Regions from separate parts of the Trinickia sp. LjRoot230 genome, predicted to be linked through region 3. Evidence: predicted binding sites of a transcription regulator. Region 3 holds the regulator's gene; each other region holds the start of a gene.

Region 1 (5,435 bases), 180 kb from region 3:
TGATGACGAGCAATCCGATCGTCTCGATATCGTCGGCGTTCGCCACCGTATCGATATTGAATTCGCGCATGACGAACGCAATGGAAGCTGGCAGCGGCGCAAATTCGTAGGGAAGGTTAGCGGCGTACCACGCAAGCACGAAGCCGATCACGACGGTCAAAAGCCCTGACGACAACGCTTTGCGGACTACATCTCGGTTCGTTGTCGTCTTGTGCATGCGATGCCTTTGTCGAGCAACGCGACGATGGCGAGTGCAAGAACGAAGCTCACGATGAACATCGTCGTTTCCACTATCGCTCCGTCGTCATGTATCCCGATTGCGTTGCCTAGCATGAACAGCGGAGTAAACGCTTTCCATGCGTCGTGATAGAGGAACAGATTTTCGAGCGGCTGGAAATTCGCTAGAGCGAGATAGACCGGCAACGTGAGTAGCAGGCCGCCGCCGACAAGCACCAATTTGCGTTTCATCGGACGATGACCTTGCCGTAAGAAGGGATCTGCGTGCCAGGGATATTTTCCGGCGGGTGCGCTGTCAGCCATTTACGAAGCGTGTCGAATTGCGATGGGTGAGGCAGGGTGATGCATCCCTCGCTTCGCCCCCAGTATCCCACCGGATGTAGCCGGAACCTTCCGCGGCGGATACCGTTGATGGTCATAAAGTCGGTTGGCGGTGAACCTTCGTGAAATAGCGCGAACCATTGGGCGCGGTGTGTCCCGTTTGCGATGTCTTCGAGTGTCTCGACGAGCGCCTGATGTTTTCCGCCGTTCGGACGAGCGACAATGTAGTACGTCCCTTCGGAAGGGGGCCGTCGTCGGGTACCGCGGTCGAATTTGGGTCGTTGACGAAACGCCCGTACCCGGAAAAAGCTGGAATGGCGCCTAAGCCTGGGCAGAGCAGGCTGGACAGTCGTTGTCGGTTCAACGTAAAAATGCAGGTTGCTGGCATGGCGTAGGCCGACTGGCAGGGAGGCCCCAATTCTGCAGTAAACATCCGTCCGACGAAACAAAGTAATCGTTTTCACCTGATGGCTGGCAGTCTGCACCTGCTGGATCCGCCCCCGCGCTCGGGCTGTTTCGACTACTCGACAGCGCGAAAGCAATGAAGGTCCGATCGCCCCAGGGATGCTATTGAATCGAACTCGAGTACGCGTACCAACATCATGAAGAATCGATCGGTACGTATAGCCTTTGGTGTGGCCTTGCTGCTGCTCGTGGTGTTGATCGTCGCGTTCAATGCCGTCAACCTCACCGAGGCGTTTGGCGATGGGCCGCCGTACTATGGCCGCACGACCAACATGGACAAATGGTCCAACCCGCTACCGGTGCTGGCCGGGGTTGATGCCGTTGGCGTTCTGGTCATTGCCGCGTATGTGTACTTCCTGCGACGTAAGGGGTGACGCTAGCGCGTGCTACAGGTATACCCGGGTGCGCTTTGGCCGCTGCCGAGGTAAGCCATCCGCATACTTACATTTCCTGTCCCGTCCCTTCTTGAATTCGTCGCTACCCGCCCATATAATTAGCACTCGCTGCAGGTGAGTGCTAACAAATTCCGTCCGGGCTGCCGGGCAGCCTAAAGCAAAAGCGTTCTTCAGTCTCAACAGTCTCAATCAAGAGAGGAGTGTGTATGAACCTTCGTCCTTTGCACGATCGCGTCATCGTGAAGCGTTTGGATCAGGAAACCAAGACCGCCTCGGGCATCGTCATCCCCGAAGCCGCGGCCGAGAAGCCGGATCAAGGCGAGGTACTCGCGATCGGGCCGGGCAAGCGCAGCGACAAGGGTGACCAAATGGCGCTCGACGTCAAAGTCGGGGACCGCGTTCTGTTCGGCAAATACGCCGGTCAGACCGTCAAGGTCGATGGTAACGAACTGCTCGTGATGCGCGAAGAAGACATCATGGCGGTTGTTCAAAAGTAACCATCCCCGGTTCGTATTCCACAGAGATTTCAAGGAGTTAGAAGATGGCAGCTAAAGAGGTCGTATTCGGCGACAGCGCACGTGCCAAGATGGTTGAAGGCGTGAACATTCTTGCCAACGCAGTGAAGGTCACGCTGGGTCCGAAGGGCCGCAACGTCGTGCTCGAACGCAGCTTCGGCGGCCCGACGGTCACGAAAGATGGCGTGTCGGTCGCCAAGGAAATCGAACTTGACGACAAGCTCCTGAACATGGGCGCGCAAATGGTCAAGGAAGTGGCTTCCAGGACCAGCGACAACGCCGGTGACGGCACGACGACGGCTACGGTCCTCGCTCAGTCCATCGTTCGCGAAGGTATGAGATACGTCGCATCGGGCATGGCCCCGATGGACCTCAAGCGCGGCATCGACAAAGCCGTGCTCGCAGTAGTCGAAGAGCTGCGCAAGATCAGCAAGCCCTGCACGACGACCAAGGAAATCGCCCAAGTCGGCTCGATTTCGGCTAACAGCGACGCGTCGATCGGTGACCGCATCGCCGAAGCCATGGACAAAGTCGGCAAGGAAGGCGTCATCACGGTTGAAGACGGCAAGTCGCTCGCCGACGAACTCGAAGTCGTGGAAGGCATGCAGTTCGACCGCGGCTACCTGTCGCCGTACTTCATCAACAACCCCGACAAGCAAGTCGCCGTGCTCGAGAACCCGTTCGTGCTGCTGCACGACAAGAAGGTTTCGAACATCCGTGATCTGCTGCCGGTGCTCGAGCAAGTCGCGAAGGCCGGCCGTCCGCTGCTGATCATCGCGGAAGACGTCGAAGGCGAAGCGCTCGCCACGCTGGTCGTGAACAACATCCGCGGCATCCTGAAGACCGTTGCGGTCAAGGCGCCTGGCTTCGGTGACCGTCGCAAGGCGATGCTCGAAGACATCGCGATCCTGACGGGCGGCCAAGTGATCGCCGAGGAAACGGGTCTTACGCTCGAGAAGGCGACGCTGGAAGAGCTCGGCCAAGCCAAGCGTATCGAAGTGGCCAAGGAAAACACGACGATCATCGACGGTGCAGGCGTGAGCGCCAACATCGAGGCGCGTGTGAAGCAAATCCGCACGCAAATCGAAGAAGCAACGTCGGACTACGATCGCGAAAAGCTGCAAGAGCGTGTGGCGAAGCTGGCTGGCGGCGTGGCGGTGATCAAGGTCGGTGCTGCCACCGAAGTCGAAATGAAGGAAAAGAAGGCGCGTGTCGAAGACGCGCTGCACGCTACGCGCGCAGCCGTTGAAGAAGGCATCGTGCCGGGCGGCGGCGTTGCACTGATCCGTGCGCGTGCTGCCATCGCCACGGTCAAGGGTGCGAACCCCGACCAGGACGCCGGCATCAAGATCGTCCTGCGCGCGATGGAAGAGCCGCTGCGTCAAATCGTCCAAAACGGTGGCGGAGAACCGAGCGTCGTCGTGGCTGCCGTTGCTGCTGGCAAGGGCAACTTCGGCTACAACGCTGCCACGGACGAGTACGGCGATCTGGTCGAAGCCGGTGTGGTCGATCCGACGAAGGTGACGCGCACGGCGCTGCAAAACGCCGCTTCGGTTGCAGGTCTTCTGCTGACGACGGACGCCGCCATTGCCGAGTTGCCGAAGAAGGATGGACCGATGCCTGGTGGCGGCATGCCCGGCGGTATGGGCGGCATGGGCATGGACATGTAATTTCGGCTTAGGTCGAACGTGCATGGAGGGGCGCGCCTTACGGCGCGTTCCCTCGAAAAAAAACCGCGTCACCTATGTGATGCGGTTTTTTTTCGTCCATACCGTGGGCCGCCGATCGTTGACGGGGGCCCGCGCGATTGCTCCCGGCTCAGGCAGGCGGCAGCCGGTTGCGCGGCAGGTTCGGCACGTGCTTTGCTCGAAACACTTCGCCGTCCTCGTCGCGCGCCCAGAAAAACCGGTCGGGCAAGTAGGCGCCCATGCCGGGGCGGAAAGCGTGGCGCGCGGCTTGATACAGATATTCCTGCGCCGCGCGGGCAGCTTCGGCAGGCTCCATTCCGTTGGCGAGCAGGGCGGCAATTGCGGCGCCGAGCGTATCGGTCATACCCATCAAGCGATGAGCAGGGCGATCCCAGAGGTCTTGCCGCAACTGGCCTTCTTCGCTAAACAGCGTGTTGACGAGCCGATGCGCGCCGGTTTGCATCGACAGAATGTATTCGGTGCCCTGCGACAGCAAATGAGCCGTTGCGGCATCGAGGCTCGGCGACTCAGCGTCGCCATCGGGCTGGGCCAGTGCGGCGAGTGTGGCGTGATCGGCGACGAGCACCGTCGTTTGCGGCGCGAGCAGGTCGGCAATCGATTCGCGCAGTTCGTCGGCAGCCAGCACATGCTCATCGTCGAGTGTGAAATCGGGTGCGAGGATCAGCGGAATGTCGTCATAGTCGGATACCACCTCGGCAATCGCGCTAACCACTTCGGCGCGCGTGGCCGCGCCGATCTTGAAAGCGGCGATCGGCATATCTTCGAGCAGCATGCGCGCCTGCGTGGCCACGACATCGGGGTCGAGCCCTGTGACTTCATCGCAACTCGCCGAGTCGCGCACCGTGTAGCCGGTGAGCACGGAGACGCAGTGGCAGCCCATGCTGGCAAGCGTGAGCAGATCGGCTTGAATGCCGAAGCCGCCGGTTGGGTCCGAAAGGCCGAAGGTGAGGACGATAGGGATAGTGGGAACGGCGCTTGGCATGGCAATGAAGCTGGGAACGGAAGTCCAAATGGCGGTGAGCGGGGGCGCAAAGCGCGGTCGGCTCAATTATGCGGCTTTATTTCATCTGATGGCACCATCTGCGTGCAAACGGCAAAGGCATAGCCAGTGCAGCCTCAAAAACGGTACCATCATGGCTCTTTGATTAACGGACCTTTCGCGCGGCATAAGAATGGAATACAAAAGCTGGATGTGCCTCATTTGTGGCTGGATCTACGACGAAGAGGCCGGTTTGCCGGAAGAGGGGATCGCGCCCGGCACGCGGTGGGAAGATGTCCCGCTCAACTGGACGTGCCCCGAGTGCGGAGCGCGCAAGGAAGACTTCGAGATGGTCCAGATCTGATCTGATCGTCGGCGCGAGTGGTCTGCGGCAAGCCGCTCGTTTCATTACGCGTGTCGGGTGTCGAATGTTGCGGTGTTGCGCGGGTCACGCGCCTTTCTCATGAGCTCTTTCCTCACGTCGAACTTCGAAGCCTTGCCGAACCCTCGCGGAGGGGCCGTTCGCGCGGCCGAAAGTGGGCTCGACGAAGCACGGCAGGCGGTTGATTCGCATGCGGCGCCCGGCTCTGCCCTGCTGCGCGCGGCGAAGGCGCTCGGCCAGGCAGGATGGTCGCCGGCGCAGCGCTACGTCGATACCCTCGTGTTGGCTTCGCCTTTTGCCGATGGTGAACTGATGCCCGCATTCCGCGCCGCGCTCGATGATTTTCGTGCGGCGCTCATGCGGCGCAATCTACGCGAGCTTGCTTGTTCGCCGGTGTTGTTCGAGCACTATCGCGGCCTCAATGTGCATCTC
Region 2 (5,435 bases), 3.0 Mb from region 3:
GCCGGTGTGCGGGAGGCGAATCGGCGCGTGTCGCAGGAAGCGGCGACGACGACTGATGGGCGCGCCATCGAAGTGGCGGCCAATATCGCGACGCTCGACGACGCGCGCACAGCCGTCGACAACGGCGCGGATGCCGTTGGCCTGCTGCGCACGGAGCTGCTCTTCATTCACCGTGAGAAGGCGCCGAATGCGCAAGAGCATCGCGCGAGCTATCAATCGATCGTCGATGCGTTGGAAGGCCGCACGGCGATCATCCGCACGCTCGATGTCGGCGCCGACAAGGAAGTGCCCTACCTGACGCTGCCGCCCGAGGTCAACCCGGCGCTCGGCCTGCGCGGCGTGCGGCTGGCGCAGTTGCGCCCCGACTTGCTCGACGATCAGTTGCGCGGCCTCATCGACGTGACACCGCACGGCACGGTACGCATTCTGCTGCCGATGGTGACCGATGCGAACGAGCTGATGCTGCTGCGCCAGCACATCGACGAACTCGCGCGCGCCGCGGGCCGCACGGCGCCGATCGAAGTGGGCGTGATGATCGAAGTGCCGTCGGCCGCATTGCTGGCCGATCAACTCGCGCGCCATGCCGATTTCCTGTCGATCGGCACCAACGACCTCACGCAATACACGCTCGCGATGGACCGTTGCCAGCCCGACCTCGCGGCCCTGGCCGACGGCCTGCATCCGGCCGTGCTGCGGCTGATCGAGGCGACGACGCGCGGTGCCGCGAAGCATGGCAAGTGGGTCGGCGTATGCGGTGCGCTCGCCGGCGACCCGGTGGCCACCCCGCTGCTCGTGGGGCTCGGCGTGACCGAGCTTTCGGTCGATCCGGGCACCGTGCCCGACATCAAGGCGCGTGTGCGCCGCCTCGATTATCAACTGTGCCGGCAGCGCGCGCTGGACGCGCTGGAGCTCGAATCGGCCCAGGCGGTAAGAGCAGTGAGCCGCGAAATCTGGCCGCTCGAATAAGCGCGCAACGCGCTTTTCACAAGCGATCGAAATCGCATCGAAAACAAGCATTACGAAGCGACGATATTGGAGGATTGGATGGACGCTAACCCATTTTTGAGAGTGCAGCGCCTGGGGCGGGCGCTGATGCTGCCGATTGCGGTGCTACCGGTGGCCGGCATTTTGCTGCGGCTCGGCCAGGCGGACGTGCTCAATATCAAGATGATTGCCGACGCAGGCGGCACCATCTTCGACAATCTGCCGTTGCTGTTCGCCATCGGCGTGGCGGTGGGTTTCGCGAAAGATAACAACGGTGTGGCCGCCTTGGCCGGTGCGATCGGCTATCTGATCGAAGTCGCCGTGATGAAGGACATCAACGACAAGCTCAACATGGGCGTGCTGTCGGGGATCATCGCGGGCGTCGTGGCCGGCATGCTCTACAACCGGTACAAGGACATCAAGCTGCCCGATTACCTTGCGTTCTTCGGCGGCAAGCGCTTCGTGCCGATCGTGACCGGGCTCGTATGCGTCGTGCTTGGTATTGTGTTCGGCTATGTCTGGCAACCGGTTCAGGCGGCCATCGATACAATCGGCCATTGGCTTACGACGGCCGGTGCGCTCGGTGTGTTCGTCTACGGCACGCTGAACCGCTTGTTGCTCGTGACGGGCCTGCATCACATCATCAATTCGCTTGCCTGGTTCGTGTTCGGCACGTTCACGCCGCCGGGCGGTGGTGCGGCCGTCACCGGTGATCTGCACCGCTTCTTCGCGGGCGACCCGAGCGCAGGCGGCTTCATGACGGGCTTTTTCCCGATCATGATGTTCGGTCTGCCGGCCGCATGTTTGGCCATGCTGCACGAAGCGCCGAAGGAGCGCCGCGCGATGGTGGGCGGGCTGCTCTTTTCGATGGCGCTGACGTCGTTTTTGACCGGCGTGACCGAGCCGATCGAATTCAGCTTCATGTTCCTCGCGCCCGTGCTGTATGTGATTCACGCGTTGTTGACAGGGTTGTCGCTAGCGATCTGTCAGGCGCTGGGCATTCATCTCGGCTTTACGTTTTCGGCCGGCGCCATCGACTACGTGCTCAACTACGGCTTGTCGACGAAAGGCTGGCTTGCGCTCCCCGTGGGAGCAGTTTATGCCGTCGCCTACTATGGCCTGTTCCGGTTCTTTATCCGCAAGTTCAACATGGCGACGCCGGGCCGTGAGCCCGCCGCACTCGACGCGCAAGTCGAATCATATGCGGCCGGCGGCTATGTCGCGCCCACAGCCGGCGCGGCGGCGCCGCGTGCGATGCGTTACATTGCGGCGCTTGGCGGCGCGTCGAATCTGACGCTCGTCGATGCGTGCACGACGCGGTTGCGCTTGTCCGTGGTGGATGCCGAGAAAATTTCGGAACCGGCACTCAAGGCGATCGGCGCACGTGGCGTGCTCAAGCGCGATGCGCGCAACGTCCAGGTGGTGATTGGCCCCGAGGCTGACATGATCGCCGACGAAATTCGCGCCGCGATGGCGGGTGGATCGGCCGCGGTTGGCGTTGGCGGTGCTGCGTCGGCGCCATCCGGCTCTGCCACGGCCGACGGGGGCAGCGGCCCGCTCGATCCCGACCCGATGCGTTGGCTGGCGGTATTCGGAGGCGCGACGAACGTCGTTTCGCTCGACGCCGTGGCGGCGACGCGGCTACGCGTGGTCGTACGCGATCCGGCATCGGTCGATCGTCAGCGTCTTGCCTCGCTCGATGTCGCGTGGGTGTCGGCCGATACGTTCCACATCGTGTGCGGCCCGGCGGCAGCGCGCTACGCAACGCAACTGGCCATACGCCTGCCCCCCGCGGGCGGGCAGAACCCGCAGCCAGCTTGACGGCGGCCGCGAACGCTGTGCGGTTGGAAGAGGAAAGAAGAAGGAAGGCCGCCCGAGAAAGGGCGACCTAAGAGCGCTACCTAAGAGCGCTACCTAAGCGAGCCGCCGCACCCTTGACGGGGTGCGGCGGCGCATTACGCGTAAGCAGCCAGCGCGCTGCGCATCTTCTTCATTGCGCTGGCTTCGATCTGCCGAATGCGTTCGGCGGAAACGCCGAACTCGTCGGCGAGGTCGTGCAGCGTCGAGCCACCGGAGCCATCGTCGGCCACGTGCAGCCAGCGCGCCTCGATGATGCGGCGGCTGCGCGCATCGAGCGCCTCGAGCGCTTGCGCGATACCGTCCGTTTGCAGCTTATCGCGCTGGCGGGCGGCCAGCACAGCCGTCGGCTCGCTTTGCGCGTCGGCAAGATAGGCGATCGGCGCGTAGGATTCCTCTCCGTCTTCGACATGCCCCTCGAGCGCGATATCGCCGCCCGAAAGACGCGTTTCCATCTCCTTGACCTCTTCGCGCTTCACGTTCAACTCTTGCGCGAGGCCTTCCACTTCTTCCGGCGTAAACGCTTGCACGCCCTGCTTATGGCTGCGCAGATTGAAAAACAGCTTGCGCTGCGCTTTCGTTGTGGCGACCTTCACCATGCGCCAATTGCGCAGAATGTATTCGTGAATCTCGGCCTTGATCCAGTGAATGGCGTACGAGACCAGGCGCACGTTTTGCTCGGGGTCGAAGCGCTTGACCGCCTTCATCAGGCCAATGTTGCCTTCCTGGATCAGGTCGGCGTGCGGCAGGCCATAGCCAAGATAGTTGCGCGCAATGGAAACGACGAGACGCAAGTGCGAAAGCACGAGGCGACGAGCCGAGTCGAGATTGTTCTGCTCGCGGTATTCGGTGGCGAACTGGCGCTCTTCCGCAGCCGAGAGCATTGGAATACGGTTGACTGCCTGAATGTACGCGTCGATATTGCCGAGTTGGCCCGGCAGCATGGACGACGGCGCGAGCGTCAGAGCACCTGCCGAAGCGGCCTTGGCAGGCGCCTGGGCGAGTAGGCTCGGAAGGGTCATTGCATTGCTCACGTAGAAACTCCTCTGAATCAGATTACCGCTAGTCGCAAGTACGGCTTCACCGCGCGATATTAGCACTCCCGAGAGTTGAGTGCTAAATGTTGGAGTCGGTTGAATGCTCCAAGTTCCATTTTTGGCTATCGAAAAATTCAAACGATAGCCAATACTACGCCAAGACGTGGAACCTTGCAGGGCGAAACATCCCGCCATCGGTGGGCGAAGCTGTCGCTTCCCATTTTTTGAGATTCTGTTTTCCGTAACACGGTAGTGCTGGCAAATTCGCCTTATCTTAAGATGTGCGCGCGCCACAAACTGCCGACGAGCGGGGCGCAACGAGCCATTAAAGAGCAGAGCCCTTCGGAGTATGCGAATGAACAAAAAGAACCGGAACCGGCGTCATCCCTTTTCTGCTGCAGCCGCTTCCCTTTTGTCGGCCGGCGCGGTTGCCGCGGCCGCGACGGCCGCCACAACCGCTCATGCCGACACCTTTGGCGTGCAACTGGCAGGGGGCGTGGCCGATCACCACGTCAAAAAAGTCGATCTTGGGCTCGTCTGGGACCCGGGTATCAACTGGTGGGAGGTCGGCGGTTGGCACTTCTCGCTCGTCGGCGAAGCACACGTGGCTTATTGGCATACGAGCGAAGGCACGGCGCGCAATGATATCTACGAGGTCGGCATCTCGCCGATGGTCCGCTTCATCAAGAGCGCGGGCGCTATCCGGCCGTTTATCGAGGCAGGCGCCGGTGTGCGCGGCTTGTCTCACCCGACCATCAACAATGGCTATACGCTCTCGACGGCCTTCCAGTTCGCCGAGACGGTCGGCGTCGGCGCGCAATTCGGCGCCCGTCAGCAGTATCAAGCGGGCTTTCGGTTTCAACATGTGTCGAATGCCGGTATCAAAGAGCCGAATCCTGGTATAAATTTCAGCCAGCTGTATCTGCAATACAACTTCTGACGTGGATGTCCGCGCGGCATCTGGACGCATGGGGGCTGAGCAATGGCGGCACAGATGATCGAGGCGATTCGCGTGCTCGAGCGTGACCGGTTTCGTGCGATGGTCGACGGCGACGTTCCGCTGCTCGACGAATTGCTGTCCGAGAGCGTCACCTTCGTCCACACGAACGGCAAGCGCGAGACGAAGCAGCAGTTCATCGACGCCATTTCCGCCGGGCGCCGCCGTTATCGGCAGATCGAAGTGCAATCGCAAGACGTGCTGCCGGTGGGCAGCGAAACCTGTGTCGTCACGGGGCGCGCGCTGATCGAAATGGAGGCGAATAACGGCGCCTTGCTTTATCCGATCGCTTACACGGCCATTCAGGCGCAGGAATCCGGGCAGTGGCGTCTTGTGGCATGGCACGCGACGCGCTGCGCGATCGAATAACGCTCCCTCGCTCCAACGACGACGCACGCGTAGCGCGTAACACCTAGCTAGCAACGCAGCACGCCTGTCCGGCGCGCCGCTGCGCATCTTGCCCGCTTACGCGGCGCGTTGCCGGCTGTCGTCATCCCATTCGAATCGATTCACGGCGCTGATCAGCGCGTCGGCGGCGGCTGTCGCCGCATTTTCATGGA
Region 3 (5,435 bases):
AGAACATGGTGGAGCGCTTTTTTCGTGATATCACGTACCGAACGTTTGCGCCGTGGCGTGTTCCGTTGCGTTCCCGATCTCATCCTCGCTATCACGGAGTACATCGCCGTGCGTAACCAGGATCCCAAACCAGTCGTGTGGACTGCCAAGACCAACGACATCGTGCAGAAAGTCATTCGCGCCAACCGTCGCCTTGGTTCCAAGAAAAACGAAGCAATATACTGAACGGCTAGGGCGATTGGGACGGTTCGGACGTTAGGGCAGCAGGCCTTCGACGCCCGCGCAGTGCGAGGCAACGGCGTGTCACCGACGATACCGGCCCTATGCCGCCAGCATTTCTTTCGCGTGCCGCCGGGTGGTTGCCGTGATTTCGAGGCCGCCCAGCATACGCGCGACTTCTTCGACCCGGCTCGAATGATCGAGCGAGATGACGCTCGAAAGCGTGCCGCCGTCGGGCGCGGCCGCCTTGGCCACCTGAAGGTGATGGTCGCCGCGCGCCGCCACTTGCGGCAGGTGCGTGACGCATAGCACCTGACGCTCGCGCCCAAGTTGATGCAGCAGTCGGCCGACCACCTCTGCCACGCCCCCACCGATGCCCGTATCCACTTCGTCGAAAATCAGCGTCGGTGTGAGGCTCGCTGCACTCGCGACGACAGCCAGCGCAAGGCTGATGCGCGCAAGCTCGCCACCCGAGGCCACCTTGGCGAGCGGTTTCGCCGGCACGCCGGCATGGCCCGCGACGCGAAATTCAATTTGCTCAAGCCCCTGCGCGCCGCCTTCGGCGAGCGCCACAAGCGAGACCTCGAAACTGCCCCCGGCCATCGAGAGTTCCTGCATGCCGGCGGTTACTGCGGCGCTCAGCGATTTCGCCGCTTGCGCGCGGGCCTTCGAAAGGCGCTTCGCCTCGCGCAGGTAGATTGCGCGGCACGCGTCGACGGCCGCGTTCAGCTTGTCGAGATCGGCGGCCTCGTCGAGCGCTGCCAGTTGGGCGCGGCGAGCTTCATGCTCGGCGGGCAGCGCCTCGGGTTGGAGACGGAATTTGCGTGCAAGCGAATGGAGCGCGTCGAGCCGCATCTCGACTTGCGCTAGCTGACCGGGATCGAGTTCGAGTTTTTGCGCATAGTGCGTGAGCGAGTAGACCGCCTCGCGCAGCTGGATTTCGGCCGGCTCCAGCGAGGCAAGCGCGTCGCCGAGCGCCGGGTCGATATCAGCCAGATCGCGAAGCTTCGACAGGATCGAACCCAGTTGCCCGAGCATCGCGTTATCCGCTTCGGACAGCGAATCGAGCGCGCCTCGCACACCCTCGATCAGACTGGCCGAATGGGCGAGCCGCCGGTGCTCGGCGCTGATCTCCTCCCATTCGCCCGGTTGCGGCGCAAGCTTGTCGAGCTCGGCGAGCTGCCACGCGAGCCGCTCGCGTTCGAGCGCGAGCTCCCGATCGCGGGTCTTGGCCAATTCGAGCGCATGGACCGCATCGCGCCAATTTCGATAAGCGCGCGCGACTTCCTCCGCGATAGGGGTGAGGCCCGCGTGCGTATCGAACAACGTGCGCTGCGCGTCCGGACGCATCAACAGTTGGTGCGCGTGCTGGCCATGGATATCGACGAGCATTTCGCCGAGCTCGCGCAGTTGCGCGAGCGTCGCAGGCGTGCCGTTGATGAACGCACGCGAGCGCCCATTGATGTCGATCACGCGCCGCAGCAGCACCGAGCCGCCATCGACACTATCGGGTTCGCCACGAGCGAGGGCTTGCTCGTCGAGCCAGTGCGCCACCTGCGGACCGGTGCCGAACTCCGCGGTGATATCGGCCCGGCTGGTGCCTGTGCGTACGACGTCTGCGTCGGCACGTGCGCCAAGTGTGAGCGCGAGCGCATCGATCAGAATCGATTTGCCTGCCCCGGTCTCGCCGGAAAAAACGGTGAAGCCGCGGTCGAATTCGAGCTCGAGCGCGGCGACGATGACGAAGTCGCGGATCGAAAGATGACGGAGCATGGAGGTCGTGTTGGCGTCGTGTTGTCGTATTCGATGGACGGCCGGCTCGACGTGCCGGCGTCTTCACGCGGCGCGCTAAAGCGGCGCGGAGTCGTCTTCCGTGCTGGACGGATGTTCGTTCCAGTGCAGCTTTTGCCGCAGCGTGGCGTAGTAACTGTAGCCGATCGGATGCAGGAATGGCACGGTGTGGCGCGAGCGCCGCACTTCGATCGTGTCGTTCAGTTCGAGCGCGGTAAACGATTGCATATCGAAGTTCACGTTGACATCGCGCCCGGCAATGATCTGAATGCTGACGTTGCAGTCGTCCGGCAGCACGATCGGGCGATTCGACAGCGCATGAGGCGCGATCGGCACGAGCACGAGCCCGCGCAATTGCGGATGAAGAATCGGGCCTTGCGACGACAACGCGTAAGCGGTCGAGCCTGTCGGTGTGGCCACGATGAGCCCATCCGAGCGCTGGTTGTACATGAAGCGGCCATCGACGAGCACGCGCAGCTCCGCCATGCCCGAAAATCCGCTGCGGTTGACGACGACGTCGTTGAACGCCAGCGCGTGATAGATCGGCTGCCCGGCGCGCACGATGCGCGCTTCGAGCAGCGTGCGCTCCTCGCGCTCGAAGTTTCCGGCCAGCATTTGCGACACGCGTTGCTGCATTTCCGAGATCGGGATGTCGGTAATGAAGCCGAGCCGCCCCTGATTCACGCCGATCAGCGGCGTACGGTAGGGCGCCAACTGACGGCCGATGCCAAGCATGGTGCCATCGCCGCCGAGCACCACGGCGACGTCCGCCCGTGCCCCGATTTGCGCGGGCGTCACGCACTCGTAAGCGGTTGCGCCAATGCTGCGCGCGGTTTCGGCTTCGAATACGACGTGAAAACCGTGCTGCGCGATGCAGGCGGCGAGCGCCGTCAGCGGCTCGCCGATGCCGGGCGTGTTGCTGCGCCCGACGAGCGCAACGGTCTTGAATTGGCTGCCAATTTCCATGCCGGCATTACACCATAGGTGAGGTTCGAAAAGAACCGTCGTCCTCGGTCCGTCCGTGGCGCGGCAACCGGCACGGTAAAGCCACCAGGTTCGCCGCGGCTGATTTGTCGCTAGAATGGTGCCGTGCCGATGACAGGCCGGCCGCTGTACGCAGCCGGTCAGCGCGCGGGGGCGGGGGCGCACCCGGGGGGCCATCGGTGTTTGGTTAAAACTTGCGTCATGCTAGAACCACGTGCACAAACTCTGCTGAAAACGCTGATCGAACGATATATCGTCGAAGGTCAGCCGGTAGGCTCGCGCACGCTTTCGCGCTATTCGGGGCTCGAACTGAGCCCGGCAACGATCCGTAACGTGATGTCGGACCTCGAGGAGATGGGGCTTGTCGCGAGCCCTCATACCTCCGCCGGGCGAATTCCGACACCGCGCGGCTACCGTCTTTTTGTCGACACCATGCTGACGGTGGAGTCGGTTGCCGATGAAGAAGCCGTCAGGCGCGCCGTCAAACGGACGTTGAGGCCGGGCGAGCCGCAAAAGGTGGTGGCCGCGGCGGCGAGCGTGCTCTCGAACCTGTCGCAGTTCGCCGGCGTGGTGTTGACGCCGCGGCGCAGCCACGTCTTCAAGCAGATCGAGTTCATGCGCCTGTCCGACAAGCGCATTTTGCTCATCATCGTGACGCCGGAAGGCGACGTGCAAAACCGGATCATGGCGACGCAGCGCGACTACTCGCCGTCGCAGCTCACCGAGGCGTCCAACTATATCAACGCGCATTTCGCAGGCCTTTCGTTCGACGAAGTGAGACGCCGGCTGCGCGAGGAAATCGACGAACTGCGCGGCGACATGACGACGCTGATGCACGCCGCCGTCACGGCGAGCACGGAAGAATCCGAGACGGGCGAAACCGTGCTCATCTCCGGAGAGCGGAATCTGCTCGAAGTAGCAGACCTTTCGTCCGACATGGCGCGTTTGCGCAAGCTTTTCGACGTGTTCGACCAAAAGACGAGCCTCCTGCAGTTACTGGATGTTTCGAGCCACGCTCAAGGCGTGCAGATTTTCATTGGCGGCGAATCGACGCTCGTACCCATCGAGCAAATGAGCGTCGTCACCGCCCCTTACGAGGTGAACGGCACGATAGTCGGTACGCTCGGCGTTATCGGGCCCACGCGCATGGCCTATAGCCGCGTGATTCCAATCGTCGACATCACGGCGCGGCTGTTGTCGACCGCGCTGAGCCAGCCGTAGCAACGGCGGCGGCACTCGGCCGCGCCACGCTGCGCTGCCGCTCGGCGTGAAGCGCATGATGCGTTGAGCGCCCGATGGGCGCCATTGGCCGAACGGCCAACTGGTCCGGTGCGGGCGCGTCGCTATAATGGCCGTTACGTGAACCGATGTTTGGCACCGCTTGCCGCGGCGCGAAGCCTTTCCGATAGCCCATGCGTTTTGACCTCGAACTGCCGTCGCAGCCTGCCACGTCTCGCCGCGTTGCCGTGCTGCTGATCAACCTCGGCACGCCCGACGCACCTACGCCGCGCGCGGTGCGCCGCTATCTCGCGCAATTTCTGTCCGATCCGCGCGTGGTCGAAATTCCCGCATTGGTCTGGCAGCCGATCTTGCGCGGGTTGATCCTCCCGTGGCGTGCACGCACGTCGGCCAGAAAATACGCGGCAGTCTGGATGCCGGAGGGCTCACCGCTGCGCGTGCACACTGAAAAACAGGTGGAAGCGTTACGGGCGTTGCTGCATGCAAACGATTACCCGGTGATCGTCGATTACGCGATGCGCTATGGCACGCCTGGCATAGGCGCGATGCTCAATCAGCTGAAGCTGGCCGGTGCCGAACGCGTATTGTTGATGCCGATGTATCCGCAATATTCGTCGTCGACGACGGCAACGGCCTTCGATGCCGCGTTTGCGGCGCTCAAGCGCATGCGTAATCAACTGGAGATTCGCACCGTGCGCCACTATGCCGATCACCCGGCCTATATCGGCGCGCTCGCCGATCAGGTTCGGCAATATTGGGCGGCGCATGGGCGTCCCAATTTCGCAGCCGGCGACAAGCTGATACTCAGTTTCCACGGCGTGCCCAAGCGCACGCTCGACGCCGGCGACCCTTACCACGACCAATGCCGGCAAACGGCCGCGTTGTTGATTGCGGCGCTGGCGCTGGCGCCGGGCGAATGCCTGGTCACGTTTCAGTCGCGCTTTGGCCGCGCCGAATGGTTACAACCCTATACGGCGCCGACGTTGCACGAGCTTGGCGCGGCCGGTGTGCGTCGCGCCGATGTTTTTTGCCCCGGCTTCACCGCGGATTGTCTCGAGACGATCGAGGAGATCGGCCTCGAGGTGCGCGACGAATTTTTGCAGGCCGGCGGCAAGGAGTTCCACCGGGTCCCCTGTCTGAACGCCGCGCCGGCGTGGATCGCGGCGCTTGCCGAGATCATCGCGCAGCAGTTGCAAGGGTGG

Evidence for each region. The regulator HrcA, encoded in region 3, represses chaperone genes, less so after heat shock. The targets are predictions, from matches to a motif close to TTAGCACTCNNNNNNNNNGAGTGCTAA.
Region 1: groES (co-chaperone GroES) is a predicted target of HrcA. The motif match lies at 1,517-1,543, and genes of this name have one in related genera.
Region 2: rpoH (RNA polymerase sigma factor RpoH) is a predicted target of HrcA. The motif match lies at 3,935-3,961, and genes of this name have one in related genera.

Annotation. Positions count from the first base shown of each region.
Region 1 covers NZ_CAXUQX020000001.1:947,011-952,445, forward strand. Annotated here, with positions in the region: gene ACSQ20_RS04390 (hypothetical protein) at 1-217, opposite strand, end outside; gene ACSQ20_RS04395 (hypothetical protein) at 187-468, opposite strand; gene ACSQ20_RS04400 (tlde1 domain-containing protein) at 465-1,043, opposite strand; gene ACSQ20_RS04405 (hypothetical protein) at 1,161-1,397, shown strand; gene groES (co-chaperone GroES) at 1,625-1,915, shown strand; gene groL (chaperonin GroEL) at 1,960-3,603, shown strand; gene ACSQ20_RS04420 (hydroxymethylpyrimidine/phosphomethylpyrimidine kinase) at 3,752-4,624, opposite strand; gene ACSQ20_RS04425 (rubredoxin) at 4,815-4,985, shown strand; gene ACSQ20_RS04430 (hypothetical protein) at 5,085-5,435, shown strand, end outside.
Region 2 covers NZ_CAXUQX020000001.1:3,811,125-3,816,559, reverse strand. Annotated here, with positions in the region: gene ptsP (phosphoenolpyruvate--protein phosphotransferase) at 1-966, shown strand, start outside; gene nagE (N-acetylglucosamine-specific PTS transporter subunit IIBC) at 1,045-2,805, shown strand; gene rpoH (RNA polymerase sigma factor RpoH) at 2,940-3,875, opposite strand; gene ACSQ20_RS17370 (acyloxyacyl hydrolase) at 4,234-4,818, shown strand; gene ACSQ20_RS17365 (nuclear transport factor 2 family protein) at 4,861-5,244, shown strand; gene leuA (2-isopropylmalate synthase) at 5,341-5,435, opposite strand, start outside.
Region 3 covers NZ_CAXUQX020000001.1:762,720-768,154, forward strand. Annotated here, with positions in the region: partial or broken gene ACSQ20_RS03615 (transposase) at 1-225, shown strand, start outside; gene recN (DNA repair protein RecN) at 322-1,992, opposite strand; gene ACSQ20_RS03625 (NAD kinase) at 2,068-2,976, opposite strand; gene hrcA (heat-inducible transcriptional repressor HrcA) at 3,196-4,215, shown strand; gene hemH (ferrochelatase) at 4,407-5,435, shown strand, end outside.